One region of the Streptomyces sp. NPDC006208 genome, then DNA from elsewhere that is predicted to be linked to it. Evidence: riboswitches for the same ligand, from Rfam matches in the RefSeq annotation. Region 1 holds a riboswitch; each other region holds the start of a gene.

Region 1 (9,835 bases):
TCGCCGCAGCCGTCACGGACAGCGACACCGGACAGCGATCACCGACGCCCCCGGCCCGGTGCGCCGCGGACGGAGTACTAGGGTCGCGGACATGGCACGGATTGCGGTGATCGGCGCCGGGATGGGCGCGATGGCGGCTGCTGCCCGGCTGGCCGTGGCAGGCCACCGGGTGACGGTGTACGAGCGGTCGGCGACCCACGGCGGCGCGGTGGGCCGCTTCGAACGGGACGGGTTCCGCTTCGACACCGGGCCGGGTCTGCTCCATCTGCCCGCCGTATGGCGGGACTTGTTCGTCAAGACCGGAAAGGAGCCGCTCGAGCAGTGCGTCGAGCTCGTCCAGGTCGACCCCGCGAGCCGGCACCTGTTCGCCGACGGCACGGACGCAACGCTGCCGAACGTCTCGCGGGCCGGGATCGTCTCCGCCCTGGACACCGCGCTGGGCGCGGGCGCGGGCGAGCGATGGGGCGAGTTCCTGGGCCGCGCCCGGGACGCCTGGGACCGTTCGCGCCGCCCGCTGCTGGAGGAGCCGCTGCCCGCCGACCGGGCACGCGTCGCCCAGGATCCCTACCCCGCGCTGCGACAGGGACTGATGCGGCGCACCGCCCGCACGCTCGGCGAGGTCGGCAGCCGGGAGCTGCGCGATCCCCGTCTGGCGGCTCTCCTGGACAGCCATGCCCTCGCGTACGGTCTCGATCCGCGCTCGGCACCCGCCTCCGCCGCCGTGCTGCCGTACATGGAGCAGACCTTCGGCAGCTGGTACGTGAAGGGCGGCATCCGGGCGCTCGCGGACGCGGTGTACGAGCGATGTGTGGCCCGGAAGGTGGAGTTCGTCTTCGGTGCCGCCGTCACGGAGGTGCTGGAGAAGGACGGCCGCGCGGTCGGCCTGGGGCTGGAGCACGACGGCCCGGTGGAGGCGGACCTGGTGGTCGCCGGAGCGCCGGTGCCCGCGCTCTTCCGCGACCACGTGGTGCCGTGGGTGCGCCAGGACGAGTGGCCCGCGTGGCAGTCGACCGTGCGGACGGGCCGGGTCACCGTACTGCTGGCCCTGCGAGGCGCCCGACCGGCAGAGTCGGTGCACCGCACGGTGGTGCATGCAGCGGACTCGGCGGCCGAGTGGGACGCGATCGCCGCCGGCAGGCCGGCCCGACGGCCCACGGTGACCGTGCTGCGCCCCGACGATCCGCTGCTGCGCCCCGACGACGCCCACGAGACGGTCACGCTGACCGCCACCGTGCCCGCTGAGCTGGAGGGCGAGGACTCCTGGGCGGCGGCTGCCGACGCGTTCGCGGACCGGATGGTGGAAGCGGCCCGGGCTGCGGTGCCGGACCTGCGCGACCGGATCCTGTGGCGCGAGGTGCGCACTCCGGCCGACACCGGCCGTGACACCGGGGTCCGTGAGGTCCCGGCCCCGGCCCTGGCAGGCGCGCGCGGCGCCCTCCTGCCCGCGTCCAACAGTTCCTCGACGCCCGGCCTGTACTTCGCGGGCGGCTGGTCGCACCCGGGCGGCGGTCTGCCGCACGCGGGTATGTCGGGCGCTCTGGTCGCGGGCCTGATCGTGGAGGGAGCGGCGTTCCGCGGCTCCCAGTGACAGCGGGGCGTGGCGGCGTCCGGCTCATGCCCCGGCCCGTGTCGCGCCCGGGCGTGCCGGCCGGCTTCAGAAGCGGTACTGCTGCTCGTTGTAGGCGTCGTAGTCGTACTGGGACGGCTGGTCCTGCGGCATCGGCGGGACGTACTGCTCACCCTCACGCTGCTGCGGCACCCAGACACCCCCGGGCGGGGTCTCGTAGTACTGCTGCTGCGCGTACGGGTCTGCCGGCTGCGCGTACTGCTGCTGGCCGCCGTAACCGTCGTACGTTCCGTAGGCGTTGTACTGCTGGCCTCCGGCCGCGTACGGGTCCGCGTACGCGGCGTACTGCTGCTGCCCGTAGTCGTACTGGCCCTCGGGGGCGGGGGCGGGCTGCTGCTGCCCGTAGTCCCCGTAGGCGTCGTACGCCGCGTACCCCTCGCTGTACTGGGCGTAGTTCTCGCTCTCGCTGCGCTCGCGCTCGGCCGTGTACGCATCGGCCGTGTAGATGCCGTACTCGCCCGTGTCCTCGGGCATCGGCCGCGTCTGATAGACCTCGGGCTCGCCCTGCTCCCCCGGGTCCGTCCGCTCCATCGCCTCGTCGTCCGGCTCGTACGTGAGGTCGGACACCTCCAGCGTCGGTTCGCGCATGGCCGCTCCGTCCCGCGGCGGGGCCATCTTGCGGCGCCTGCTGACGCCCGGACCGCCGCCCAGCGCCCAGCCGGTCGAGAAGCCGCGGCGGAAGGAGAGCGTCACATAGGTCTGGCCTATCGCGAAGGCGATCGCGCCCAGCGCGATCACCAGCACCGACGGCATCAGCACACCGAGGACCACGCCGAGGAACCCGGCGAAGGCGAGCAGGCGGTAGCGCAGCCTCGCCTTGTACTGCAGCAGTACCTCACCGAGCAGCCACAGCGCGACGATGCCGAACGCGATATAGAGGACCGTCCAGCCCATGCCCGCCCCTCTCCAGCGGCCGCCGCCCCGGTGCGGGGCGGGTACGACCGGTCACGACTGCTCGTGCAGTCCGAGATTCTCGTAGATTTCGAGCGTCGCCGTGGAGTTGTTGAGGGTGATGAAGTGCAGTCCGGGGACACCCTCGCTGAGCAGCCTTGCGCAGAACTCCGTCGCGAACTCGATGCCAATGGAGCGTACAGCGGCCGGATCGTCCTTGACGGAGAGGATCCTCTCTTTCAGTCCGGGCGGGAAAGAGGCATTGCTGAGCTCGGCGAACCGCTCCAGCTGCCTGACGCTGGTGAGCGGCATGATCTCGGGGATGATCGGGGTCTCGCAGCCCGCGGCGGCGACCCGGTCGCGCAGGCTCAGATAGTCCTCGGCCTGGAAGAACATCTGGGTGATCGCATAGTCGGCACCGGCGCGGCACTTGTCCACGAAGTGCCGGATGTCCTCTTCCCAGTCGGTGGAGCGCGGATGCATCTCCGGGAAGGCGGCGACGCCGACGCAGAAGTCCCCGGACTCCTTGATCAACCGGACCAGATCCGCGGCGTACTCGACACCGTCGGGGTGCTTGACCCACTCGCCCATCGGATCACCCGGCGGGTCTCCCCGGACGGCGAGGATGTTGCGGATCCCCGCGTCCGCATACTGACCGACCATGTTCCGCAGTTCGGCGATGGAGTGGTTCACCGCCGTGAGATGGGCGACCGGGGTCAGCGTGGTGTCCGCGGCGATCCGCTCGGTCGCCTTGACCGTGCCCGCCCTGGTGGAGCCGCCGGCACCGTAGGTCACGGAGACGAAGTTCGGGGCCACCGCCTCGACCCTGCGCAGCGCGTTCCACAGGTTCCGCTCGCCCTTTTCCGTTTTGGGCGCCCAGAATTCGAACGAGTAGGAGGTCTTGCCGGTCGCGAGCAGTTCACGCACCGTCAGTGCGTGATCCGTCCTGGTCGAAGCTGTGCCGAGGGCCATACCGGCAGGTTAGCCACGGTCCGCCGGTCCCCCAACAGGATCAGGGAAATATGCCGCTTTTGTCGGGCTCCTGTCCACCCATCGGACACTTTGCGGACACCCGGAGGCGTGCGGCGACTCCCTTTGCGTGTCCCTATGCGTCACGCGTCCTGCGTTACGCGTCCCTTCACGCACTCCGCTCCCTGATCCGCTTGGCGAGGTCCGCCGTCGTGCAGCCCGGATCATCGGCCTCGGTGATCGCCCGTACGACGACGATCCTGCGTGCACCGGCGTCCAGCACCTGGTCGAGGTTGCCGGCGTCGATCCCGCCGATGGCGAACCAGGGGCGGTCGCTCCCGATCCCGGCCGCGTAGCGCACCAGGTCGAGACCGGGGGCGTGCCGGCCGGGCTTGGTGGGGGTGGGCCAGCACGGACCGGTGCAGAAGTAGTCCACGCCGGGCTCGGCCGCGGCGGCGGCCACCTCGGACTCGGCGTGGGTGGAGCGGCCGATGAGCACCTCGTCGCCGAGGACGGCCCGTGCGGCCGGGACGGGAAGATCGCCCTGCCCGAGGTGCAGCACGTCCGACCCGATGGCATGCGCGACATCCGCCCGGTCGTTGACCGCCAGCAGCTTGCCGTGCCGGCGGCAGGCGTCGGCGAAGACCTGGAGGTGCTCCAGCTCCTCACCCGCCTCCATGCCCTTGTCGCGCAGCTGCACGATGTCCACCCCGGCCGCCAGCACCGCGTCCAGGAACGCGGGCAGATCCCCCTGGCGCTTGCGCGCGTCCGTGCACAGATACAGCCGGGCGTCGGACAGCAGAGCGCGTGCGGTGGACATGAGCGGTTCCCCCCATGGGTGAGTGGCGTACGGGCCGGACCGGCCGGCCCGTACACCACGGTCGGTGGATCGGATCAGACGGCGAGCGCCTGGGCCCGGCGCTTCACCTCCGTGCCGCGATTCTCGCCGAGCGCCTGCGCGGGGGTGCCCGGCAGGGTCGGGTCCGGAGTGAAGAGCCACTCCAGCATTTCTTCGTCGGAGAAGCCGTCGTCCCGCAGGAGCGTCAAGGTCCCGGAGAGGCCCTTGACGACCTTCGTGCCGTCGATGAAGGCGGCCGGCACCTGCAGGGTCCGGTTCTCACCGCGGCGCACGGCGATCAGCTGGCCCTCCTTGACCAGCTGCCGCACGCGCGTCACCTCGACATCGAGCATTTCCGCGATGTCCGGCAGGTGAAGCCAGGCGGGGACGAGGGCATCGATCTTTGCGTCAATCTCGGTCACAGGACAAGCCTGCCATCCGGGACTGACAGTCGGTAGCCGGAAGCTATCCGACAGCCGCCTTCAGAGGGACGGACGGGTCCGCGGCCCGCCCCGCGTCGAGGCGCGCGCCGGACTGGATGAGCTTGCGGCCCTGCGCCAGGTCGCGGGCCCTGCCGACGGCCAGCAGGGCGACCAGCGCGCCGTCGCGCAGCCACAGCACCGACCAGGTGTCCTGGGCCCGGTCGCCACGCCACAGCAAGGCGTCGGCCGCGGCGTGATGACCGGCGTACTGCACGAAGCGCCCGAACTGCTCGGACCAGAAGTACGGCACCGGGTCGTAGACCTCCGGCTCCGCGCCGCGGGCGTCGGCCATGACATTGGCGGCGACGGTACGCGGACCCTGGAGCGCGTTGTCCCAGTGGTGCACCAGCAGCCGTTCGCCGTAGCGCCCCGAGGGGAAGGAGGCGCAGTCCCCGACGGCGTACACGTCGGGCACGGAAGTGCGCAGATACCGGTCGGCCTCGACTGCGCCGTCCGCGCCGAGAGTGATTCCCGAACCAGCGAGGATGCCGGTGGCGGGCCGGGCGCCGACGCCGACGACGACCGCACCGGCCGGGATGCGGCGCCCGTCGGCCAGGGCGACGCTGCCCTCCTCGATCGCGGCCACGCGAGCGCCGGTGACCAGGTCGACGCCGTAATCGGCGTACCACTCGGCCATCGGGGCGGCCACCTGCGCGGGAAGCGCACCGGCCAGCGGCCGGTCGGCGGCCTCGAGAACGGTGACCGCGCAGCCTGCCTCGCGGGCGGCCGTCGCGAACTCGGCACCGATCCAGCCCGCGCCCACGACCACGATCCGGTGCTGCTCCGCCAGGACCGGGCGCAGCCGCGCCGCGTCGTCGAGGGTGCGCAGCAGATGCACCCCGGGCACCCCCTCGGTGCCGGGGAGGGTGATGGGCTCCGCGCCCGTCGCCAGCACCAGGACGTCGTACGGAACGGGCCCGGCGGCCGTGTCCAGTTCATGTGCCGCGGGGCGCACGCCGGTCACCTCCACACCCAGCCTCAGCTCGACCTCGAGCGCCTCGAAGTCGACGTCGAAGGCCGAGCCCTCGGCCTTGCCGAGCAGGACCGCCTTGGAGAGCGGGGGCCTGTCGTACGGCTGATGGGGTTCGGCACCGATGAGGGTGACGGGGCCGGTGAAGCCCGCCTCGCGCAGGGCCACCGCGGTCTGCACGCCGGCCATGCCCGCGCCGACGACCACCACTCGCCGTACGCCCTGTGCTGTCTGCTGCTCGCTCACCCGACAACCTTACGTACCTGACGGTTCGTCAGGAGGGTTCTTGCTCCAGGACCTGCTGGACGGCGCTCCTCACGCCGCCCTTCCGGGCCGGCCCGGATCAGGCCCTCTTCCTCGTGGTAGGTGACCCTGGTCCGGGTTCGGGGCACGGCCCGAGGACCGGTCCGCCACGGGTGCCGGCAGGAGTCCGCGGAGCGGCCTTGCCGGGCCTTCGGCTCCCTTACTTCGCTTCGGGGCGTGGGGCTATGGTGGCCACCGTAAAGCACTCGCGGGAGCCCGGACGGACCGGGCTGAGAGGGAGGCTGGCCGGCCTCCGACCGTACGAACCTGATCCGGGTCATGCCGGCGAAGGGAGGGGCTGGACGCCCATGTCTCGTTCACCAGACGTCCTTGTCATCGGGGGCGGAATCATCGGTCTGGTCACGGCCTGGCGGGCGGCGCAGCGCGGACTGCGTGTGACCGTCGCCGATCCGCAGCCCGGCCGCGGCGCCGCGCAGGTCGCGGCCGGCATGCTCGCCGCCGTCACCGAACTCCACTACGGCGAGCAGACCCTGCTCGCCCTCAACCTCGAATCCGCGCGCCGCTACCCCGCGTTCGTCGCCGAACTCGAGGACGCCGCCGGCGAGCGGGTCGGCTACCGCGCCTGCGGCACACTCGCCGTCGCCCTCGACTCCGACGACCGCGCGCATCTGCGCGAACTGCACGCCCTGCAGCGCCGGTCGGGCCTCGATTCGCAGTGGCTGACGGGCCGCGAGTGCCGGCGCCTCGAGCCGATGCTCGCACCCGGTGTGCGCGGCGGCCTTCGGGTGGACGGCGACCACCAGGTCGATCCGCGGCGGCTGGCGGCGGCTCTGCTCAAGGCCTGTGAGCGGGCCGGCGTCGAACTGCGCCGTACGTGGGCCGAGCGCCTCGTCGTGGTCGGCGACCGGGCGGTGGGCGCGATGCTCGCTGACGGGTCGGAGCTCGGCGCGGACCAGGTGGTGCTGGCGGGCGGCAGCATGAGCGGCCGGCTGGCGGGTGTACCGGACGATGTGCTGCCCCCGGTGCGCCCGGTGAAGGGCCAGGTGCTGCGGCTGACCGTGCCGCGCGCGTACGCGCCGTTCCTGTCGCGCACCGTGCGGGCGGTGGTGCGCGGCAGCCACGTCTATCTCGTGCCGCGCGAGAACGGCGAGCTGGTCGTCGGCGCGACCAGCGAGGAGCTCGGCTGGGACACGACCGTCACCGCGGGCGGGGTGTACGAGCTCCTGCGCGACGCCCACGAGCTCGTGCCCGGGATCACCGAGCTGCCGCTCACCGAGACGCTCGCCGGGCTGCGGCCGGGGTCCCCCGACAACGCCCCGCTGCTCGGCCCGACCGCTCTGCCCGGTCTGCTGCTGGCCACCGGCCACCACCGCAACGGGGTGCTGCTCACGCCGGTCACCGGCGATGCGCTGTCCGCCGCGCTGACGGACGGCGAACTGCCTTACGAGGCCCGCCCCTTCACGCCCCGCCGCTTCTCCCCCGTCCCCCAGGAGCAGCCCGCATGAACGTCTCCGTACTGAACGTGTCCGTCAACGGCGAGGCCCGCGAGTGCGCCGCGGGCACCACTCTGGACGCGCTCGTCGCCGCGCTCACGGCCGCGCCGTCCGGGGTCGCCGCCGCCGTCAACGAGACGGTCGTGCCGCGCAGCCGGTGGGCGGGCACCCGGCTCGGCGACGGAGACCGCGTCGAGGTCCTCACCGCCGTGCAGGGGGGCTGACGCCATGGCCGACGACCGTCTCACCATCGGCGGGACCACCTTCACCTCCCGCCTGATCATGGGCACGGGCGGAGCGCCCAGCCTCGATGTGCTCGAACGTTCCCTGGTCGCGAGCGGCACCGAACTGACCACCGTGGCCATGCGCCGTCTCGACCCGACCGTCCAGGGCTCGGTGCTGTCCGTCCTGACCCGGCTGGGCATCCAGGTGCTGCCGAACACGGCGGGCTGTTTCACGGCCGGCGAGGCGGTGCTCACGGCCCGCCTCGCCCGCGAGGCCCTCGGCACCGACTGGATCAAGCTCGAGGTCGTCGCGGACGAGCGCACGCTGCTGCCCGACCCGGTCGAGCTGCTGGACGCGGCGGAGGTCCTGGTCGACGACGGGTTCACGGTGCTGCCGTACACGAACGACGATCCGGTGCTCGCGCGGAAGCTGGAGGACGTGGGCTGTGCGGCGGTCATGCCGCTGGGCTCACCGATCGGGTCCGGCCTCGGCATCCGCAATCCGCACAACTTCGAGCTGATCGTCGAGCAGGCGCGGGTACCGGTGGTGCTGGACGCGGGCGCGGGCACCGCTTCGGACGCGGCGCTGGCGATGGAGCTGGGATGCGCGGCGGTGATGCTGGCGTCGGCGGTCACCCGGGCGCAGGAACCGGTGCTGATGGCGGAGGCGATGCGGCACGCCGTGGAGGCCGGGCGCCTGGCGTACCGGGCCGGCCGGATCCCGCGGCGCCACTTCGCCGAGGCGTCCTCGCCCCACGAGGGGCGTGCGGCGCTGGATCCGGAGCGGCCCGCGTTCTGAGGCGGGACGGCTCCGCTCCCGGGCGCGCCCGGGAGCGGGGCCCCGGACCGCTGCACGCTGTCACAGCTCGGCTTCAGTACCGCTGCGGTCCTGCCAGACCCGTAAACCGCTGTCCGTCACGGATCGTAGACTCGACGGCGTGGATACGACCCTTCAGGACCCCCTCGTCGGGCAGGTGCTCGACGGCCGCTACCGAGTCGATGAGCGCATCGCCGTCGGCGGCATGGCCACGGTCTACCGGGCCGTCGACACCCGTCTCGACCGGGTGCTCGCCCTCAAGGTGATGCACCCCGACCTCGCCACCGACGCCTCCTTCGTGGAGCGCTTCATCCGAGAGGCCAAGTCGGTGGCGCGGCTGGCCCACCCCAATGTGGTGGCGGTCTTCGACCAGGGAGCCGAGGGCGCGTACGTCTACCTGGCGATGGAGTACGTGGCCGGGTGCACGCTGCGCGACGTGGTACGCGAGCGCGGGGCGCTCCAGCCGCGCGCCGCGCTCGACATCCTGGAGCCCGTGCTCGCGGCGCTCGGCGCCGCGCACCGGGCCGGGTTCGTGCACCGGGACATGAAGCCGGAGAACGTGCTGATAGGGGACGACGGCCGGGTGAAGGTCGCGGACTTCGGCCTCGTACGGGCGGTCGGCTCGGTGACCAACACCTCCGGCACGGTGCTCGGCACGGTCTCCTATCTCGCTCCCGAGCAGATCGAGCACGGCACCGCCGACACCCGCGCGGACGTGTACGCCTGCGGTGTCGTCCTCTACGAGATGCTGACCGGCACGAAGCCGCACACGGGTGACACACCGGCCCAGGTGCTCTTCCAGCACCTGAACGAGGACGTCCCGGCGCCCTCCGCACGCTTTCCCGGCCTCGCCGTCGAGCTCGACGAGCTGGTGGCGAGCGCCACGGCCCGCAACCCCGATGTGCGCCCGTACGACGCCGTGGCGCTGCTGGCCCAGGTACGGGGGGCGCGGGCGGCACTCAGTGAGGAGCAGCTGGACGCGGTGTCACCGCAGGCACTCGCCGGCGAGGGTGGCGTCCTGGGGGCGGCACCCTCCGAGGACCGAACGGATGTGATCCCGCGGGTGGTGCCGCGTGAGGAGCCTGGGGCCAGTCACACCGCCCGGCTGGCGATGCCGCCGTCGGCGCCGCCGTCCGCACCGCCACGGCCGGCCCGCCCTGCCGTCCCCCGGCGGGGGGTGATCGCGGCGGTGGTCGCGGTGCTGCTGGCCCTCGGGATCGGCACGGGTGTCTGGTACATCAACTCCGGACAGTTCACCCG
Region 2 (9,835 bases), on a different contig from region 1:
CCCTGCGGCGGCCACATCCGTGCGCAACTCCGTACTGGCACCCGGCGCGGACGCCTCCGAGGACGGCGCGGGCTTCGGCGCCGTGATCGCCGTTCTGGCACCGGTGCTCGCGGGCACCGCCGCGCTGATCTTCCTGCTCGTCGGATACACCCTGAAAATGCTGAGCCCGACCCCGTCCTTCGCCGACACCCTGCTCACCGCCGGCTGGTTCTTCGGGGCGCTCACCGCGGCAGCCATCCTGGTCGCCGCTGTGGGACTGCTGCTGACGGCCCTGCGCAACGGTGCCACCCAGGTCGCGGCCGAGGAATCGACCGGCGAGCTGCCCGACGAGGTCGCCCGTGCCAAGGAAGCCTGGCGCCACGCCCTGCTGGAACGGGGCATCCTGCCCTTCCTGCGGGCCGCACTCGCGGACCCGAGTGTCGACCCGGCCTCGAGCGAACCGCCGCGACCTGTGAGCCGTATCCCCAAGGTCGGCTACAGCGGTCCGGACTTCTCCAGCCCCAGTGAGGGGTCGACCACAAGACAGCGGCCGACCTTCACCAGCCCGGACTTCACCAGTCCCGATTTCGGCGGCCCCGAGCACCAGCCGGAGTGACCGGAGCGGCCAGGTCCCGCGGCCGTCCTCACAGACGACGGACGACCTGGGCCTCGGCGCGCTCCACCGATGCACGGCCATGGGCATCGACCAGGGCCAGGTGGAACAACGCGGGAGCCAGCGGTGCCCACCGGTGGACGCGGTCGGCACGGAGCAGGTAGCGGGCGACATCCGCGGGGCGGAAGGGAACGTAGTCGATCGTCTGGTGCTCCCACCTGTCGGCGACGCCTCTGCTCATCCGCGCCCGAAGGTCGTCGCGGGTCAGCGTCTTGAGGCGCGCGGAGAAATGAGCGCTCCAGTGGCGCCGCTCGGAGTCCAGGACGAAGGCGAGAAGGGCGAGAGAGTACTCGTTGGTCTCCAGGGACATTTCCTCGCGCATGCCGCGGCGCGCGACCGCGTACAGATCCGGCGCATTCCTGCCGGACGAGTCGATGTGCCGGGCCAGGCCCTCGTTCACCGAGGAGTTCCACACGCCGGGCGACATACGCACCCGATCGCTCCGCCTGGTGACCACCAGCATGTCGTCCGCGGTCACCACGGCGATGTTGACGGCGAAGCTGCACTGCAGGAAGGCCGGTGCCTTCAGCGGGGCGTCGGGATCGAGGTACCGGGACCGCGGTGTGGCACCGTCGGGCAGCCGGCGGTCGAGCTGCTGGGCCGCGAGGAACGTGTAGTAATCCGTCGGCCGCAGCCGCAGATGGACCTCCGGCTGCTCCTCGAGGGCGGTCCGCGAGACGTCGAGCGCCTCCACGGCGTAGCGCTGACCGTTCCAGATGGGCGTCCCGTTCCCGGCCTGGAGCCGAGCGCTCTCGGCCTCGATCTCGTTTCGCCAGCCGGCCATGTCCGGCGGCAGGACGACTTCTTCGTCCACCACCTGGATGTGGATCGCCTCGGCGCCGATCGTCGACTCGCCGTCCCCCTCCACGATCAGGGCGGGGGTGTGCAGCGGCCCCAGGGAGAAGGTCGTCCACGACGGACCGGACTCCTCGCCCCGGGACCTCAGGCGCCGTACCGCCCTCGTGGACCGCCTGCGCACCTTGAACCACGCGTCCTGCAAAGGCTGTTGGAACAACGTCGCGAAGACGATGCCGAGCACGGCTCCGACCACTCCGTTGGCGACATCTATTCCGACCATGCCCCGCAGCGTAGCCGGGAGTGATCACCTGCCGTCCGGGCCGTCCGCCAACGGGACGGACGGGCCGGGCGGTCAGCGGGGTACGGACCGGTGAGGCCGGACCCGACGAACATGACGGGCCGCCGGCGTCCCGGGTCCGACGAGGGAACCGGGGGCGTGTGTGCCGGGAGACGCTGAGACGCAGCCATGCGGGCCCAAGGATGACCACCACCGCTGCCCATCGGGCACCAAGGTCCTGAACAGGGACCGCCTGACCGGACCACCCCGTAGCTGTCCAGGCCGAGGGGTGGTCCGGTTTTCGTGTTGTTGTGCACAGTCGCTGAACTGAGGCGCCGGTAAGCGCCCAGAAATAATGGGCCCGCGCCTCCGAGGCCAACCAGAACCGGCGGTGTGTTGGAGCTCCGTCAGGATGCCGAAAGCGGTACCGCTCAGAGCACCTCACCCTCGACACTCATCCCGCCCGCTCACCCCGCTACCGCCCAACCCATCGGGTGCAGGTAGGGGACCCGGTTGCCCGGGGCCGCGAACTCCGCCGACCTCTGGAGCATGCCCTCGGCGATCTCCTCGCCCGACGCGGTCGGCTCGTCACCGCCGAACTGCTCTGTGATGCTTCTGCTGATCTTCATCGAGCAGGAGCGCTCACAGCATGTGGCTCAAGCACCTTCGGATGCCGGTAGACGACCTGGTGCTGTGACCGGACAGGTTCGCCGGTTTGGTCGGTTCGTGAGGGCGAGGGGGCGGCGTTCTCCCCCACGGATGCCCTTCTCGCTGCGGCTGCGGCAGGCATTGCCTCTGTCTCTCGCAGTTGCGGTACGAGCGGGCGCGTCCGGGCTGTGCACCGGCCTGGATGTCTGGGCCGATCGGCCCGTTTTGACAGCTGAGTTCGGCCGGAGAAGAGTGGAATTGACTTCGCGGGGCGGGGGCCACTTACCCGGATCGGAGGTCATCGGTCCCACTACCGACCGTAGTCACGCCTTGGACCATGTAGTCGTGCTGATGTTTGAGAACCGCTCGTTCGACAACCTGCTCGGACGGCTGTACGGGCCGGGCGAGGTCGCCGCCTTCGAGGGTGTCCTCGGGAAAGACCTGTCGAACCCGATCCCGGACTGGGCCGAGGACCGCTCGGGCCGACAGACAGTGCCGTTCGGGATCGCCGAGACGATGGACACGCCAAGCCCGGATCCGGGCGAGGAGTACCAGCACATCAACACCCAACTGTTCGGCGTGATCGACCCCGAGGGCAACCGGGGAGTGCCGGCCGAGCAGATGGCCGCGCCGTTCAACGCGCCGCCGCCCGGGCGGGCGCCGACGATGGACGGGTTCGTCGCCGACTACATCAGCGCGTTCTGGGCGGAAATGGGCCGCCAGCCCCGGTACCACGAATACGCGCAGATCATGGCCGGGTACACCCCGGACCAGCTACCTGTGGTGTCCTCGCTGGCACGTGGTTTCGGCGCTTTCGACCACTGGTTCGCCGAGGTGCCCTCGCAGACGTTCACCAACCGCTCGTTCTTCCACGCCGCGAGCTCGTCGGGCTTCGTCGTCAATGCGCCGTATCGCACGTTCCCGCTGCAGAACACCGCCGAGACGGTGTTCGAGCGGCTGGAGGCCAGTGGCCTGACCTGGCGGGTGTACGTGGACGCACCGAGCCCGCTCCCGTTCACCGGGCTGATCCACGGGGCGCGGCTGCGGCAGCGGTTCGCTACGCATTTCGTCACCACGGACCGCTTCCTGGAGGATGCTGCCGCCGGCAGGCTGCCGACCTATGCGTTCATCGAGCCCAACATGTGGCACGGCCACAACGACATGCACCCGCCGACAGCCGCACTGGTCCAGGGGTTCTCCTTCGATGCGCCCTCGTCCCTGCTGGGCGGCGAGGCATTGCTGGCCAAGATCTACAACGCCGTCCGTTCGTCGACCTCGTCCGACGGGTCGAACGCGCTCAACACGCTGCTGATGGTCGTCTTCGACGAGCACGGCGGCACCTACGACCACGTACCCCCGCCCGCCGCCGTCGCCCCGGACCCCGCGGCGCCGCCCGGGCAGATGGGCTTCACCTTCGACCGGCTCGGCGTCCGCCTGCCCGCGATCGCGATCTCCGCCTGGCTGCCTGCTCAGACAGTCGTCAACGGTGTCCACCACCACACGTCGGTCATCCGCACACTCCGCGAACGCTGGAACCTCGGCCGACCCCTCACAGCCCGAGATGCCGAAGCCCCCGACCTCGCCGCCGTCCTGAGCCTCGACCGGCCACGCGACCCGCAGGACTGGCCCGACGTCAACGCCCAAGCGGTCCCCGAGTTCGACCAGGCCCTGGTCCCGCCCGACGCGCCACTCACCCCACTCCACCGCCATGCTCCACGGCTACCTCGCACTCGCCGCGCAGATGGGAGCCACCGTGCCCATGATTGACGAAAAGGCGCAGCTGAAGGGCCAGGAAGCAATGGCGATGGTCCACGAGAGCGCACACACCCTCTTCCCAGGCCTTCGAACATCGTCAGGCTGACCCGCTGCTGATACCAACCGTTGACACCAACGACGGCGAGCTGGGTAGGTCGGGCCGCGTCGGCCGGCGGCCTGCCTCCCCAACGGATTCCCTTCTCGATGCGGACGCGTGCGCGTTCACGTCGTTGCGCGGCCAGGACGTCGGGGTGGCGGGCGTTCTTGTTGCGCCAGCGCAGGTAGGCGTGCAGGGCCCGGGTCCGGTCGGTTGGCGGTCGAACGACGGTTGTGCGCACCAGACTGACGGTGGAGACCCTCCGGGAGTCTCCACCGCAGTCGGCCGATCAGTCCGCCAGGGGCAGGTACACGCGGTTGCCGCTTGCTGCGAACTCCTTGGACTTCTCAAGCATCCCTGCCTCGATCTCCTCTTCTGAAGCAGAAGAGAGCAGGTCAGGGGCAAACTGCTCCGTGATGCTTCTACTGATCTTCATCGAGCAGAACTTCGGACCGCACATGGAACAGAAGTGCGCGGTCTTCGCCGGTTCGGCCGGCAGCGTCTCGTCGTGGAACTCCCGTGCCGTGTCCGGGTCGAGGGCCAGGTTGAACTGGTCCTCCCAGCGGAACTCGAACCGGGCGTCCGAGAGCGCGTCGTCCCATTCCTGGGCCCCCGGGTGCCCCTTGGCGAGGTCCGCCGCATGCGCGGCGATCTTGTACGTGATGACACCGGTCTTGACGTCGTCACGGTTGGGCAGCCCGAGGTGCTCCTTCGGCGTGACGTAGCAGAGCATCGCAGTGCCCCACCAGGCGATCATCGCCGCGCCGATTCCGGAGGTGATGTGGTCGTAGGCGGGCGCCACATCGGTGGTCAGCGGCCCCAGGGTGTAGAAGGGGGCCTCTTCGCAGATCTCCTGCTGAAGGTCGATGTTCTCCTTGATCTTGTGCATGGGGACATGCCCCGGGCCCTCGATCATCGTCTGGACGTTGTGGCGCTTGGCGATCGAGTTCAGCTCACCGAGCGTCCTCAACTCCGCAAACTGCGCCTCGTCGTTGGCGTCGGCGATCGAGCCGGGACGCAGCCCGTCCCCGAGGGAGTAGGTGACGTCGTACGAGGCGAGGATCTCGCAGAGCTCCTCGAAGTTCTCGTACAGGAACGACTCCTTGTGGTGCGCCAGGCACCAGGCCGCCATGATCGAGCCGCCGCGCGAGACGATGCCGGTCTTGCGGCGCGCGGTCAGTGGCACGTAGCGCAGCAGCACGCCCGCGTGGACCGTCATGTAGTCGACGCCTTGTTCGGCCTGCTCGATGACGGTGTCCTTGTAGATCTCCCAGGTCAGCTCCTCGGCCCTGCCGTCGACCTTTTCGAGGGCCTGGTAGAGCGGCACCGTGCCGATCGGGACAGGGGAGTTGCGCAGCACCCACTCCCGCGTGGTGTGGATGTTGCGCCCCGTGGACAGGTCCATCACCGTGTCCGCGCCCCAGCGCGTCGCCCAGGTCATCTTCTCCACCTCCTCCTCGATGGAGGAGGTGACCGCGGAGTTTCCGATGTTGGCGTTGACCTTCACCAGGAACCGCTTACCGATGATCATCGGCTCGATCTCGGGATGGTTCACATTCGCCGGAAGTACGGCCCGGCCGGCGGCGATCTCCTCGCGCACCACCTCGGGCGACACGTTCTCGCGGATGGCGACGTACTCCATCTCGGGTGTGATCTCGCCCCGGCGCGCGTACGCGAGTTGGGTGACCGCCTGCCCGTTGCGGCCCCGGCGCGGCTGCCGCGGGCGGCCCGGGAAGACCGCGTCGAGATTGCGCAGTCCCCCGCGCGGTGAAGTGTGCTTGAGCCCGTCGTCCTCAGGGCGCACAGGGCGGCCCGCGTACTCCTCGGTGTCACCGCGGCCGACGATCCAGTTCTCGCGCAGCGGGGCAAGTCCACGACGGACGTCGGTCGCCACCGCCGGATCCGTGTACGGGCCGGACGTGTCGTACAGCGTCACGTCGCTGCCGTTGGTGAGGTGCACCTTGCGCACCGGCACCCGGAGGTCGGGGCGCGAGCCCTCGACGTATCCCTTGTGCCAGCCGATGGACTTCCCTGCCTCGTCGTTCTGCATCGAGGCAGGCGTGCGTGCGTCCGACATGGTCATGAGACCTACTCCCTACGCCGGCATTACCCGGTAACAGGTTCGGCGGTCGGCGCAGCGTCGTCAGCGCCCTCTCAGCCCGGTGCTCCGAGCTCCCGCGTGTTCAAAGGTGCCACCACGCTAGCGTCATATCCGGCGTGCTGAACAGTGGGCCCGTCGCTTCTTGCGATGATCGGTCGGTGACCTCATCGCCGCAGGCCCCAGAACCGCACGGCCACCCGACCGGCCATACGCACAGCCACGGGCCCGCAGCGCCCGTCTCCAGACACCTTCGCAAGGTCATCGCAGCCGTATTGATCCCCTTCGCCACGGCCGTGGTCGTCGGTCTCGCCGTGCTGTGGCCCGGCGGGGTACCCGGCCATGAGCGCAGCGGGGTCGGCTTCGACCGGCAGACGGAGCAGGGCAAGGTGGTCAAGGTCGAGAAGGTGGACTGCGCGGACGTCAACGTCGGGCAGGTCCCGCCGACCGGCGACACGTCGACCCCCGAGGGGCGCGAGGCCGGCAACGCCCAGCAGGGCAGCTGCGGGAAGGCCACGATCGAGGTCACGAGCGGCAAGGACAAGGGCCGGACCTTCACCGAGATCGTCCCGCCGGACGCGCCGCGCCAACTGCGCGCGGGGCAGGGGGTGGTGGTGGCATACGCACCCGATGCGCCCCGGGATCTCCAGTACTCGGTGACGGACGTCGACCGTACGGTGCCGATGGTCGTACTCGCCGGAATCTTTGCGCTCGCCGTCGTCCTGGTGGGACGAATGCGTGGCGTCATGGCCCTGATCGCGCTGACCGTCTCGTTCGCCGTGCTGACCATGTTCATCCTGCCCGCGATTCTCCAGGGATCGAATCCGCTGGTCGTCGCGGTCGTCGGGGCCAGCGCGATCATGCTGTGCGCGCTCTACATGTGCCATGGGCTGAGTGCGCGCACCTCGGTCGCGGTGCTCGGCACATTGATCTCCCTGCTGCTGATCGGGCTGCTGGGCTCTGTGTTCATCGACTGGGCGAGTCTGAGCGGCAACACCGACGACTACACCGGACTGATCCACGGCCTGTATCCGGACATCGACATGAGCGGTCTGCTGCTGGCCGGCATCATCATCGGCTCGCTCGGTGTGCTCGACGATGTGACGGTCACCCAGACGTCCTCGGTCTGGGAACTCCACCAGGCCGACCCGGCGATGGGCCCGCGTGCCCTCTACCGGGCGGGCATCCGCATCGGCCGCGACCACATCGCGTCCGTCGTCAACACTCTCGTACTCGCCTATGCGGGCGCGGCGTTGCCCCTGCTCCTGCTCTTCTCCATCGCACAGTCCAGCGTGGGCACCGTGGCGAACAGCGAACTGGTGGCGGAGGAGATCGTGCGGACTCTGGTGGGGTCGATCGGGCTGGTCGCCTCCGTACCGCTGACCACGGGCCTTGCGGCACTGGTCGTCTCCGCCGACAGGACTGCGGCTGCTGCGGGCGTGTCCGGATCGCCCGCGGCGCAGGGCGGATCGCCGGGCCGCGGCGGCCGGGGCCGCCGGCGCAAGAAGTAGCCGGCCGGGAGACGAGGCGGCAAGGTCAGCCGGCGTTCTCCTCGGCGAGGATGCGCCCGAGCGCTGCCACGAGGCTCTCGTCGAAGTCGCTGAGCGCGCGCTCCTGGCCGAGGGGAACCAGCTTGTCCGTGCGGTCCAGGAAGGCGACGAGGGGTGCCACCCCGGCCCGGAAGAGCGCGGAGTCGTTCCCGACGCGCAGCCGGATCCTGACGTCCGAGAGTCCCTCGGGCTGTGTGGGCGCGATGTGCACATCGCCGTCCCCACTGGGCGCGTTGATCCCGTCCAGCAGCAACTCGCGGCCGAACGCCCAGGTCACGGGCGCATCGCCGGGCAGGTGAAACGTCATCCGCACCGCATAGGGGTCCCCCGTCTCGTACTTGAGCTCCACCGGGATCCGGAAGGAGAGCTCCTCGGAGACGAGGAAACTCATCAGGACCTCGGCCTGGACCGACTCGCGCATCACATACCTCGCAGGTGACGAAGCTGAATGAACCGTGCTTATGGAGCAAGAAAACGGCCAGGAACGATCCCCGTAGGCCCTCTTGACGTAATCGTGGTGGAAGGGCTAACAGATCACAAGGAGTGATATTTCAGATACTGATAGAGAAGGCGAGTGACCCCAGGAGCCCAGCGATACCACTGCGCAACTGTTCCACGGCAGGGAGTAGCCGCGCTGCCTGGTGGAGGGGGAGTGAAATGGCCATCGTGGCCGCGGCGGAGCCGGCTGTGATGGGAATCGCGGCACAGACCGTGCCGAGCGCATATTCCTGACGCTCCACCACCACTTCCGTCCGCCCGACGGAGGAGAGCCGTTCCAGCAGCGCGCACCGGTTGCGCACGGAGTACGGGGTCACCGGCTGCACGGGATGGCGGTCCAGATGATCCCGGCGGGTACGGTCGTCGAGCTGGCTGAGCAGACACTGCCCGAGCGCATGCGCATGACCGGTCTCGCGGAAATCCGCCCACTCCGTCACCGCGGGGGCCTGGGGGGTGTCGGCAACTGCGACGAGTTCGATCTCACCCTCGCGGTAGACCGCGAAGTAGACCGGGACCCCGATCGCATCACGCCAGTGCGCCAGCGAGTCCTCAAGGGTGCTGCGACGATTCTGCACCGCGCCGCCGACGGCCAGCCGGTCGACGGCCGTACCGAGGGCGAACACGCCCTTCTCCCGGCGCAGATAGTCCTCATGAGCCAGGGTGCGCAGCAGGTGATAGGCGGTGGGCAGCGGGATTCCGGCCTCACGGGCAAGCTGCTTGGCGGGGGCTCCGTCCGGATGGGCGCCCGCGGCCTCCAGCAGTCTCAGCGCCCGCTGCACCGAGCCGATCAGGGTAGGGACAGCGGCATTCGTAGCTCCGGCCAAAGGTCACCCCCCAGGCGTGGTGACGGGCAGCCCGCCCGCCCGCGGGGGCCGCCCCCGCGCGGCCGCCGCTCACTCGGGCACTGACCCGGCATTCAGCCTGCGCAGCGCCGGAAGTGCTGGTCACAGCGCTGGTTGCCGGAGGAATCACTCAAGAAGCGGCGAAGATTTTCCACTCTAATGGCAGCGCCGGGCCGGGGGCGGGTTTATCAAGGGCGTTCCCCCGGCCGGGCTAACTGTCGTACCGGCTGCCTCCGGTCGCACGCACTACCAGTCGCTGCGCGAACTGGAGGACGCCGTGAACTTCCGTACGACGAAGATGAGTCCACCGACGAGGGCCACGAAGACCAGAAGTTTGAAGAGCAGCCCGATCACGAAACCGACGACGCTCGCAATGAGCCCGCCGAACACCACGAGGGCGAAGACGGGCACGGCCACCCACTTCACCCACCACGGCATCCCCGCGAATATCTCCCGCACAGCCATCGTCCTACCTCGTTTCTCTGAGCCTCTTCGAGTGCCTGCCATCGATGCTAGGCGCGCGACGGTGGTGTGCGGGGGGCCGCGAGCCCTTGATCTCCCCTGATCGAACCCCTAGGGACCGGCAGGGTTCCCCTCAGCTCTCAGGGGGAGAAAAGACC
Region 3 (9,835 bases), on a different contig from region 1:
CGCCCCGAGGCCAGCGCCGCGTTCATCTTCAGGACGAAGTTCTCACCCGCACCCCAGTCCCAGAAGTCCAGCTCCACCTCGTAGCCGGCATCCACCAGCTGCCAGGCCACCCACTCCGCCCACGCCCGGTCCGCCCCCGCATGACTGACGAACACCCGGCCATCCTCGCCGACCAACGCACACCCCCGACGCAGCCCAGCACCAGACCACCGACACTAGGCCGAACAACCCCACACCCGCCCAGACTTCACCCACACCCGACAGATCCGCGGGCGAATTGCGTGGGCAGCTCCGGCTGAGAAGCGGACGGCCAACCCTCCGCGCAGCTGTTGACCTCCGACCCTGACATCAACGTGCACGCACCTCGGCGCACACCCACAGAAAGACGGCGCTGCCGACTGCTGCACCACAGCCCGGATACGCGGCCAAGCACGGCGCCTCGATGCGGACCTGAGAGAACAACCCGCAGGTCAGATGGCAGATGCGTACAGAGGGCTTCTCGGTCTTGAAAACCGTCGTGGCGCGAGTCACCGTGGGTTCAAATCCCACACCCACCGCTTGCAGGCCACATAAGGCCAAGTGAGAAGGGGTGTCCGGAGCTTCCGGGCACCCCTCTTGTATTCGACCTGTCTCACGGTTTCTCGCCTGTGCCCCGATCCTGACCAGGGCGTATGGCCCAGACTTGCGATTATTTTAGAAATCCTGCAATCAGCCCGGCGAGCAAGAGCGTGTGAGATCGACCGGCAGCCGGGTCTTCGCACAGCAGGTCCCATTGTCAGTGCCGTACCGCACCATAGAGCGCAGACGCCCAACACCGGCTGGGAGGCCAGACGTTCCCTGGAGCAGAGGAGCAGATCTGACGTGCACAACAACCTGATCTACCTCACCGACGGTCGAGGCAAGGTCGACGCCACCAAGCTCAGTGACATCGAGTGGGCGCGGGCTCGTCGTCGACAACCGCGACTCCACGCGTCGCCAGCTCGTGAAGTGCGCCTGGTGCTGGGACGAGGACCGCGTCACCCACTGGATGAAGACTTACTCCCACAACAAGGGCGGCCGTGTCATCTCTCACCAGCCCGGTGAAAGTGCCGACCACCCCTATCAGGCGCTGGAGATCGACGAGCACAAGGCGTACTGCGATCGTGTCGAACGCATAGGTGTGGCCGCAGGGTTCCAGGCCCGGCGTGAAGCCCGTGCCGGCGACGGCCGTACGCGTTCGATGCTCTTCTCGTCGGCACTCAGCACGTCTCCTACGAGATGCAGCACTCGCCGTTCAAGCAGCGATATGGAGCGAGGGAGCGAACCCGTCGGTCCCTCGCCGCCGAGCGGGAGGCGGTTGCCTGGCATACCGCCAGCTCCATCATCGCCGAGGGCGCCACCGTCGCCATCCTCCGCTCCAACCAGGCCCGTCTTCCCCAGATCGAGAACCCGCGATACGAACTTCGCATCCTTGGTGGGTACCGGAAAGTCCTTGTCTGGGAGTGCACCAGCCGCCAGGGGCATCGCTGCCCCCGGGGGCCTATACCGGCTGCGGTGCCACCCATGTCGACTCCCAATCCAGCGCCATCACCCTGGACGACTTCATCCGTCAGGCCCCCGCAGGCTTGGTGCTGCCCGTCCAGCCGATGGAACGCACCGGCTTCTGGACCACAACCCACCGGGTCGGCCGGCTTCACCGTGGTGGTCCGCCCAAATCCGGTAGTGCGACGGTTCCCGGTTCACAGCGCACCGAGGTCCGTGTCTGGCCGGCAGTAAGGGCACGCCGTGATGCCGTCCTGTGTGAGCGCGCTAAGCGCCTGGTCGTGGGTCAGCCGCTTCGTGAGGTTGCCAGCCATGCCGCTGGCGCTCGTGTGTACCGCGTCCGGGCTGGGTTTGCCATCTGCTCGCAGCATCGAAAGCTTCCACTCCGGCTCTCACGGCGGCAGGGCGCACGCGGCGGCTGCCTCCTGACGCTCCAGCTCTGCGATGGATTTGTCAGTGCGGCGCAGCTGCCACGCGAGCCACTGGCGGACGCTGCGCAGGCGCTCCAGGCGAGGCACTTGTTCGGACACATGTTCGAGCCTAGATCTCGGGAGCCCTGGTTCGACAGAGAGACCACACGCGGGGGAGGTTCGCCATGCCGTGGTCCACGGCTCCAGCGGTGCCGTTCGCGCTTCTCTTTGGCTTGCTGGCCAGCTAGAACGCACTCCGGGCTGGGCCGTCTGTGGGCCGTCCGAGGGCGCCCAGCAGTGACCACTAACGACCGACGACGACCACCGCGAGCATCAAGGCCCGCAGGTCACCAGATTCCGTCTGCGACACTGGTAGCACCATGCCCAAGCCCGGAGAACTCACTTTCGTCGCCCCCCGCGGAGCCAAGAAGCCCCCGCGGCACCTTGCGGACCTCACGCCCGCCGAGCGCAAGGAGGCCGTGGCCTCGATCGGCGAGAAGCCGTTCCGCGCCAAGCAGCTCTCGCAGCACTACTTCGCGCGGTACGCCCATGACCCGGCCCAGTGGACCGACATCCCCGCCGCTGCGCGCGAGAAGCTCGCCACCGAGCTGCTGCCCGACCTGATGGCGGTCGTACGGCACATCTCGTGCGACGACGACACGACCCGCAAGACCCTGTGGCGGCTGCACGACGGCACGCTCGTCGAGTCCGTGTTGATGCGGTACCCCGACCGGGTCACCATGTGCATCTCCTCGCAGGCCGGCTGCGGGATGAACTGCCCGTTCTGTGCGACCGGGCAGGCGGGCCTCGACCGCAACCTGTCGACCGCCGAGATCGTGCACCAGATCGTCGACGGCATGCGCGCCCTGCGCGACGGCGAGGTGCCCGGTGGCCCGGCCCGGCTGTCGAACATCGTCTTCATGGGCATGGGCGAGCCGCTCGCCAACTACAAGCGGGTCGTCGGCGCCATCCGCCGTCTCACCGACCCCGAGCCCGACGGTCTCGGCCTCTCGCAGCGTGGAATCACCGTCTCCACCGTCGGGCTGGTGCCGGCCATGCACCGCTTCGCCGACGAGGGCTTCAAGTGCAGGCTCGCCGTGTCGCTGCACGCTCCGGACGACGAGCTGCGCGACACCCTGGTCCCGGTCAACACCCGCTGGAAGGTCCGCGAGGTCCTCGACGCCGCCTGGGAGTACGCGGAGAAGTCCGGCCGCCGGATCTCGATCGAGTACGCGCTGATCCGCGACATCAACGACCAGGCCTGGCGCGGCGATCTGCTCGGCCGCCTCCTCAAGGGCAGGCGCGTCCATGTGAACCTGATCCCGCTCAACCCCACCCCGGGATCGAAGTGGACGGCCTCGCGCCCCGAGGACGAGAAGGCCTTCGTGGAGGCCATCGCCGCCCACGGTGTGCCGGTGACCGTCCGGGACACGCGTGGCCAGGAGATCGACGGAGCCTGCGGACAGCTCGCGGCGACCGAGCGCTGAGGCAGGGCCTGCCGGCCATGGCTGATACTGTGCCCGTGCTTTCGCACAAATGAACAATGAACATTCCGACAGGGGAGCGCACACAGCGCTGAGAGTGCGGCCAGGCCGCAGACCCTCGGACCTGATCCGGGTCATACCGGCGTAGGGAGTCAGCACCATCATGAACAGCCAGCTTCGCCGTGCCGTCAGCACCGCACTCGTCGGTGCCCTCGGCATCGCCGCACTCGCCGCCTGCGGCGAGCAGTCCAAGGACTCCTCGGACGGCGGCTCGGGCAAATCCAGGACCGTCACACTCGTGAGCCATGACTCCTTCACGGCGTCCCCGGCGGTACTGAAGGAGTTCACCGAGCAGACCGGCTACAAGGTCAAGGTCCTCAAGAGCGGGGACGCGGGCGCGGCGCTCAACAAGGAGATCCTCACCAAGGGCTCCCCCCAGGGCGACGTCTTCTTCGGCGTGGACAACACCCTGCTCTCGCGCGCCCTCCAGAACGACCTGTTCACGCCGTACGAGGCCAAGGGCCTCGACCAGGTCGCGGACGAAGTGCAGCTCGACAAGGGCAAGCACCGCGTCACCCCCGTCGACACCGGCGACATCTGCGTCAACTACGACAAGAAGTACTTCGCCGACAAGAAGCTCGCGCCGCCGCAGACCTTCGACGACCTTGCCGAACCGGCGTACAAGAACCTCCTGGTCGTCGAGAACGCGGCCACCTCCTCGCCCGGCCTCGGCTTCCTGCTCGGCACGGTCGCCAAGTACGGCGACGAGGGCTGGCAGGACTACTGGAAGAAGCTCGACGCCAACGGCGTCAAGGTCGTCGACGGCTGGGAGCAGGCGTACAACGAGGAGTTCTCCGGTTCCGCCGGCGGCAAGAAGGCCAAGGCCGACCGTCCGCTCGTCGTCTCCTACGCCTCCAGCCCGCCCGTCGAGGTGCTCTACGCGGACCCGCAGCCTGCCGAGGCCCCGACCGGCGTCGCGACCGGCACCTGCTTCCGCCAGATCGAGTTCGCGGGTCTGCTGCACGGCGCGAAGAACGAGGCGGGCGGCAAGGCACTGCTGGACTTCCTGATCACCAAGAAGTTCCAGGAGGACATGCCGCTGAACATGTTCGTGAACCCGGTGGTCAAGGACGCGAAGCTGCCTGCGCTCTTCACCGAGCACGGCGCGGTCGTCGACAAGCCGGAGACCGTCGCTCCCGGGACGATCACCAAGAATCGTGAGCAGTGGGTCCAGTCGTGGTCCTCGCTCGTCCTGAAGTAAGCAGCACCCTCCGCGGGAACGCGGCGCGGCTGGCTCTGATCGCCGTGCCCGTCGCGTTCTTCGCGCTCTTCTTCGCCTACCCCGTCACCGCGATCGTCGGACGCGGTCTGAACGTCGACGGGGTATGGCAGCTGGGACGGATCGGCGAGGTACTCGGGCGGCCCGAACTGCTGCGGGTGCTGTGGTTCACCACATGGCAGGCGCTGGCATCCACCGCGCTCACCCTGCTGATCGCGCTGCCAGGCGCGTATGTCTTCGCCCGTTTCGACTTCCCCGGCAAGCGGCTGCTGCGAGCGGTGGTCACCGTTCCCTTCGTGCTGCCCACCGTCGTCGTCGGCACCGCGTTCCTCGCGCTGCTGGGACGCGGCGGACTCCTCGACGACCTGTGGGGCGTACGCCTCGACACCACCGTGTGGGCGATCCTGCTCGCGCACGTCTTCTTCAACTACGCCGTCGTCGTGCGGACGGTGGGCGGACTCTGGTCCCAGCTCGACCCGCGCCAGGAGGAGGCCGCGCGTGTGCTCGGCGCCGGACGATTCGCCGCCTGGCGGAGCGTCACCTTGCCGGCGCTGGGCCCCGTCGTGGCAGCGGCCGCGCTGATGATCTTCCTGTTCACCTTCACCTCCTTCGGTGTGGTGCAGATCCTCGGCGGACCCACTTTCGCCACCCTCGAGGTCGAGATCTACCGGCAGACGGCACACCTGCTGGACCTGTCCACGGCAGCCGTGCTCACTCTGGTGCAGCTCGCGGCCGTCGGGACGGTCCTCGCCGTGCACGCCTGGACCGTACGACGGCGGGAGAGCGCCCTGCGCCTGGTCGATCCGGCGCTGACCGCACGCCGGCCGCGCGGCGCCGGCCAGTGGGCGCTGCTCTGCGCGGTCCTCGCCACAGTCGCGCTGCTGCTCCTCGCGCCCCTCGCGGTGCTCGTCGAGCGGTCCTTCGACACCCCGGAGGGATACGGCTTCGCGTACTACCGCGAGCTCGGCACGGTGGACCCGACGGGCGGAGCGTTCCTGGTGCCGCCTGTCGAAGCGGTCTGGAACTCCCTCCAGTACGCCCTGGTGGCCACCGCCATCGCCGTGGCCGTCGGCGGGCTCGCGGCCGCCGCGCTGACCCGGAGGGCCGGGCGGTTCGTGCGTGGCTTCGACGCGCTGCTGATGCTGCCGCTCGGTGTCTCGGCCGTCACCGTCGGCTTCGGCTTCCTGATCACACTCGACGAGCCGCCACTGGATCTGCGGGCCTCCTGGATCCTGGTGCCGCTCGCCCAGGCACTGGTCGGCGTCCCCTTCGTCGTCCGCACCATGCTGCCGGTCCTGCGCGCCGTGGACCAACGGCTGCGGGAGGCCGCGGCCGTACTCGGCGCATCGCCGCTGCGGGCCTGGCGGGAGGTCGATCTGCCGCTGGTACGGCGGGCGTTGCTGATCGCCGCCGGATTCGCCTTCGCCGTCTCGCTCGGCGAGTTCGGCGCGACGGTCTTCATCGCACGCCCCGACCGGCCGACGCTGCCGGTGGCTGTGGCCCGGCTGCTGGGGCGTCCCGGAGAGCTCAACTACGGGCAGGCGATGGCGCTGAGCACGATCCTGATGGCCGTCTGCGCGGTCGCCCTGCTGCTCCTCGAACGCATCCGTACGGGAGTCCGTTCCGACAACACCACGGAGGAGTTCTGATGGCGATGCTGCGGCTGTCGGACGTGAGCGTACGGTTCGGGGCGCGTGCGGCGCTCGACTCGGTGGACCTGGAGGTCACCGAGCACGAGACCGTATGCGTACTCGGACCGAGCGGCAGCGGCAAGTCCACCCTGCTGAGGGCAGTCGCCGGACTGCAGGACATCGACCACGGACGGGTCCTGCTCGGCGGCGCGGACCAGAGGGGCGTGCCGGCACACCGGCGTGGAGTGGGCCTGATGTTCCAGGACCACCAGTTGTTCCCGCAGCGCGATGTCGGCGGCAACGTCGCCTTCGGGCTGCGGATGCGCGGGGTCCGCCGCGCCGAACAGGCCCGCCGGGTGGCCGAGTTGCTGGAGCTGGTCGGGCTGCCGGGTGCCGCCGGGCGGGAGGTGTCGTCGCTGTCCGGAGGTGAGCAGCAGCGGGTCGCGCTCGCCCGGGCGCTGGCACCGGAGCCGAGGCTGCTGATGCTCGACGAACCCCTGGGCCAGCTGGACCGGGGGCTGCGGGAGCGGCTCGTCGTCGAACTGCGCGGCCTCTTCCGCCGGTTGGGCACGACGGTGCTCGCCGTCACCCACGACCAGAGCGAGGCCTTCGCGCTCGCCGACCGTGTGGTCGTCATGCGCGACGGACGGATCGCCCAGACGGGCACGCCGCTGGAGGTGTGGCGGCACCCTGCGTCGGAGTTCGTCGCGCGCTTCCTCGGCTTCGACAATGTCGTCCCCGCGACCGTGCACGGCGCGGCGGCGGACACGGTGTGGGGCAGGATTCCGGTGCCGAAGGGATCGCCGCAGGGCCCGTGCCGCCTGCTGATCCGCCCGTCCGGAGTGCGGGTGCTGCCTTCACCCGACGGCCTGCGCTGTGCGGTGACGTCCCGTGTCTTCCGGGGCACGCATGTCGCGCTGCGGCTGGAGCCCGAGAATGCCCCGCCGCTGGAGGCGGAGTGCGGACTGGGGGACGCCCCTGAGCAGGGTGCGCAGGCGGGAGTGGCATTCGACCCGGCCGAGGTGGTCGTGCTCCCCCCCGAGTAACGGGACTCCGTTCAGGACGGGGAAGCTTCCGCCGGCCCTTCCACGGTGCCGCCGGCTCCTTACGCGGCCAGCCGCGCGAGTGCCTCAGGGGCCTCTTCGACCGAGTCGACCAGCGCGATGCGCGTCTGCATCGACCGGCCGCTGGCCAGCGACTGGAGCAGCGGCCAGGTCGGAAGCAGCTCGGTCCAGTGAGCACGGTTCACGAGCACCATGGGGGTGGGTTCACCCCGGGACTCGTAGTAGTTCGGGGTCGCGTTGTCGAAGATCTCCTGGACGGTGCCGGCTGCGCCCGGCAGGAAGATCACGCCCGCGGAGGAGCGGGACAGCAGACCGTCCTCGCGGGTGGCGTTGGCGAAGTACTTGGCGATGTGCCCGGCGAACGCGTTCGGCGGCTCGTGGCCGTAGAACCAGGTGGGGATGCCCACCGAGTCGCCGCCCTGCGGCCAGCGGCGGCGCACCTCGAAGGCCGCGAGTGCCCACTCGGAGACGGACGGGACGAAGGACGGTGCCTTGGCGAGGAGTTGGAGGGCGTCGTCCAGCATCTCGTCGGGCTGCGGAGCGGCGTACGCGCCCAGGTTGGCGGCCTCCATCGCACCGGGCCCGCCGCCGGTCGCCACCGTGAACCCGTCCCGGGCCAGTGCCCGGCCGAGCCGGGCGGCCCCGGCGTACGCGTCGGTGCCACGGGCCATCGCGTGCCCGCCCATCACGCCCACGACCCGTGCGCCGACAAGGAGTTCGTCCAGGGTGTCGGAGATCGCGTCGTCGTGGATCGAGCGGAGCATCGAGGCGTAGATGTCGCCGTCGGCCTTGGTGGACTGGAACCACTGGTAGGTGCCGGCGTCGGGAGTGGCGTCGTAGCCGCGGTCGGCAAGGCCGGTGAAGAGCTCTTCGGGGGAGTACAGCCGCCCCCGGTACGGATCGAAGGGCAGTCCCGGCACGGGCGGGAACACGAGCGCGCCGTCGCCGCGGACCTTGGCGTCGGCGTCGGCGTTCATACGGCAGCCGAGGAACACGGCGTCCGCACAGTCGCAGCTGAGCAGGGCGAACGTACGGTGCGACAGATCGACGGACTGCACCCGGTACCCGACGAGCGAGCCTCCCGCGGCAATCTCGTCGAACGCCTCGATGGACTCGATCTCGCGGTGATGTCCGCGCTCCTGCGGGTTCGCCATGCGGCCACGATAGGCCCCTGCCGGGGACGGCGGGGGAGCGGGGTGGCGCGGTGCGGACGGGCGCGGTCGCCCTTGCGCCGAGTGCAGTTGCCGCTCCTGGGGGACGGTGTGCGGCGCGTCGGTGGCGGCTCTGTGCGCATGTCTCGAACGTCGGCGTCTCACGGCGGCTTCCGGTGGAGGCGGCCCGGCGACGGGGTGTGCATGAACGAGAAGGCCGGTCCTGTCTCGGGACGGGCAGGCGGGCGGCGCGGCCGTCGGTCCGGGAGAGTTCGGCCTCGGGGCCGGGAGCCGCTGCGGAGGCGGATCCCGGGACGGGGCCGGCCGCTGGTGCGCCCAGGGGCAGTGGGTCGGCGGACAGCGGTCAGGGGGAGAGCGGGGCCGCGGCCAGAGTGGCCACCGCCCAGGTCAGGGGGACGAAGGCCACGAGCAGCGCCACCGCGCGCAGCGCCGTTGCCTGATGGAGGGCCGCGAGAGAGGTGCCCAGGCGCAGGAGGTTCGTCCTGGTCTGTGCCCGGGCCTGGCGGGCCTCCAGCACCGCCGTCAGCAGCGTCGCCGTCGTGCAGGCCATCACCAGGATCACGCCGAGGGCCGTCACCGGCCCGAAGACGTCCGAGGACGTGCCGTACACCGTCGAGGCCGCGATCGCTCCCGAGGCCACCGCGCACACCACGCCCAGGGGGCGGCCGATGCGCTGGGCCTCCTCCATCAGGACGCGGCCGGCCAGCAGGCGCGTCGCGCCGGGGCGGGCGGTCTGCAGGAGGCGGCCGCACAGATGGGTGATGCCCGGGCCCGCGAGGGCGAGCCCCACGGCGGTCAGGGCCCAGCCCGCCAGGACCCCTGCCGGTCCGTCGGCGACCTGCCCCGGCAGGGGGAGCGCAGACTGGGCCGCGCCTCGGCTGGCGTAGGTCTCGACGGCGAGGCCGGCGGCGGTCAGGGCGACCCCCCAGGGCAGCCCGGGTGGTGCCGCCATCGGGGCGGCGGGCTGGTCCGGGTCCGTCTCCTCGCCCGGCTTCGCCGGACGTGGCCGCAGCGCGAGCGCCGCCGCGACGGTGGCCAGCACCGGTACCAGCGAGAGCAGCGTCAGCACCGCCCCCAGCGGCAACGGCTGTTCTGCGGCCAGCAGTTCGGCCGCGTCCGCGTCGAACGGCAGCCCTGTCAGATCTCCGCGCAGATGCAGGAAGAACAGCAGGGCCAGCATGCTGCCCAGCGTGCAGGCGACAGCCGTGGACACCGCGGCGAGCGCGGCCAGCCGGGCCGGGCCCAGCCCCACCGCGGACAGCCCGGACCGCAGG

Evidence for each region. Region 1 has a riboswitch for thiamine pyrophosphate ahead of thiO (glycine oxidase ThiO). Riboswitches for the same ligand answer to the same signal wherever they lie in the genome.
Region 2: another riboswitch for thiamine pyrophosphate. It lies ahead of thiC (phosphomethylpyrimidine synthase ThiC); the one in region 1 lies ahead of thiO (glycine oxidase ThiO).
Region 3: another riboswitch for thiamine pyrophosphate. It lies ahead of ABZ208_RS25190 (thiamine ABC transporter substrate-binding protein); the one in region 1 lies ahead of thiO (glycine oxidase ThiO).

Annotation. Positions count from the first base shown of each region.
Region 1 is NZ_JBEXSW010000009.1:110,939-120,773, forward strand. It holds gene ABZ208_RS09520 (NAD(P)/FAD-dependent oxidoreductase) at 92-1,588, shown strand; gene ABZ208_RS09525 (hypothetical protein) at 1,655-2,521, opposite strand; gene metF (methylenetetrahydrofolate reductase [NAD(P)H]) at 2,573-3,490, opposite strand; gene thiE (thiamine phosphate synthase) at 3,657-4,307, opposite strand; gene ABZ208_RS09540 (Rv2175c family DNA-binding protein) at 4,382-4,747, opposite strand; gene ABZ208_RS09545 (FAD-dependent oxidoreductase) at 4,791-5,966, opposite strand; TPP riboswitch at 6,279-6,391, shown strand; gene thiO (glycine oxidase ThiO) at 6,389-7,546, shown strand; gene thiS (sulfur carrier protein ThiS) at 7,543-7,758, shown strand; gene ABZ208_RS09560 (thiazole synthase) at 7,763-8,557, shown strand; gene pknB (Stk1 family PASTA domain-containing Ser/Thr kinase) at 8,697-9,835, shown strand, end outside.
Region 2 is NZ_JBEXSW010000006.1:174,310-184,144, forward strand. It holds gene ABZ208_RS06675 (hypothetical protein) at 1-595, shown strand, start outside; gene ABZ208_RS06680 (hypothetical protein) at 624-1,730, opposite strand; gene ABZ208_RS06685 (hypothetical protein) at 2,195-2,356, opposite strand; gene ABZ208_RS06690 (alkaline phosphatase family protein) at 2,721-4,142, shown strand; partial or broken gene ABZ208_RS06695 (IS630 family transposase) at 4,298-4,441, opposite strand; gene thiC (phosphomethylpyrimidine synthase ThiC) at 4,517-6,310, opposite strand; TPP riboswitch at 6,303-6,416, opposite strand; gene ABZ208_RS06705 (YibE/F family protein) at 6,487-7,836, shown strand; gene ABZ208_RS06710 (SsgA family sporulation/cell division regulator) at 7,862-8,296, opposite strand; gene ABZ208_RS06715 (IclR family transcriptional regulator C-terminal domain-containing protein) at 8,427-9,197, opposite strand; gene ABZ208_RS06720 (DUF5326 family protein) at 9,462-9,674, opposite strand; gene ABZ208_RS06725 (cupin domain-containing protein) at 9,811-9,835, opposite strand, start outside.
Region 3 is NZ_JBEXSW010000033.1:235-10,069, forward strand. It holds partial or broken gene ABZ208_RS25165 (toll/interleukin-1 receptor domain-containing protein) at 1-155, opposite strand, end outside; tRNA gene ABZ208_RS25170 (tRNA-Ser) at 468-554, shown strand; gene ABZ208_RS25175 (DUF6233 domain-containing protein) at 1,719-1,892, opposite strand; gene ABZ208_RS25180 (hypothetical protein) at 1,914-2,051, opposite strand; gene rlmN (23S rRNA (adenine(2503)-C(2))-methyltransferase RlmN) at 2,312-3,418, shown strand; TPP riboswitch at 3,479-3,583, shown strand; gene ABZ208_RS25190 (thiamine ABC transporter substrate-binding protein) at 3,579-4,676, shown strand; gene ABZ208_RS25195 (iron ABC transporter permease) at 4,715-6,343, shown strand; gene ABZ208_RS25200 (ABC transporter ATP-binding protein) at 6,343-7,371, shown strand; gene ABZ208_RS25205 (LOG family protein) at 7,431-8,543, opposite strand; gene ABZ208_RS25210 (hypothetical protein) at 8,905-9,835, opposite strand, start outside.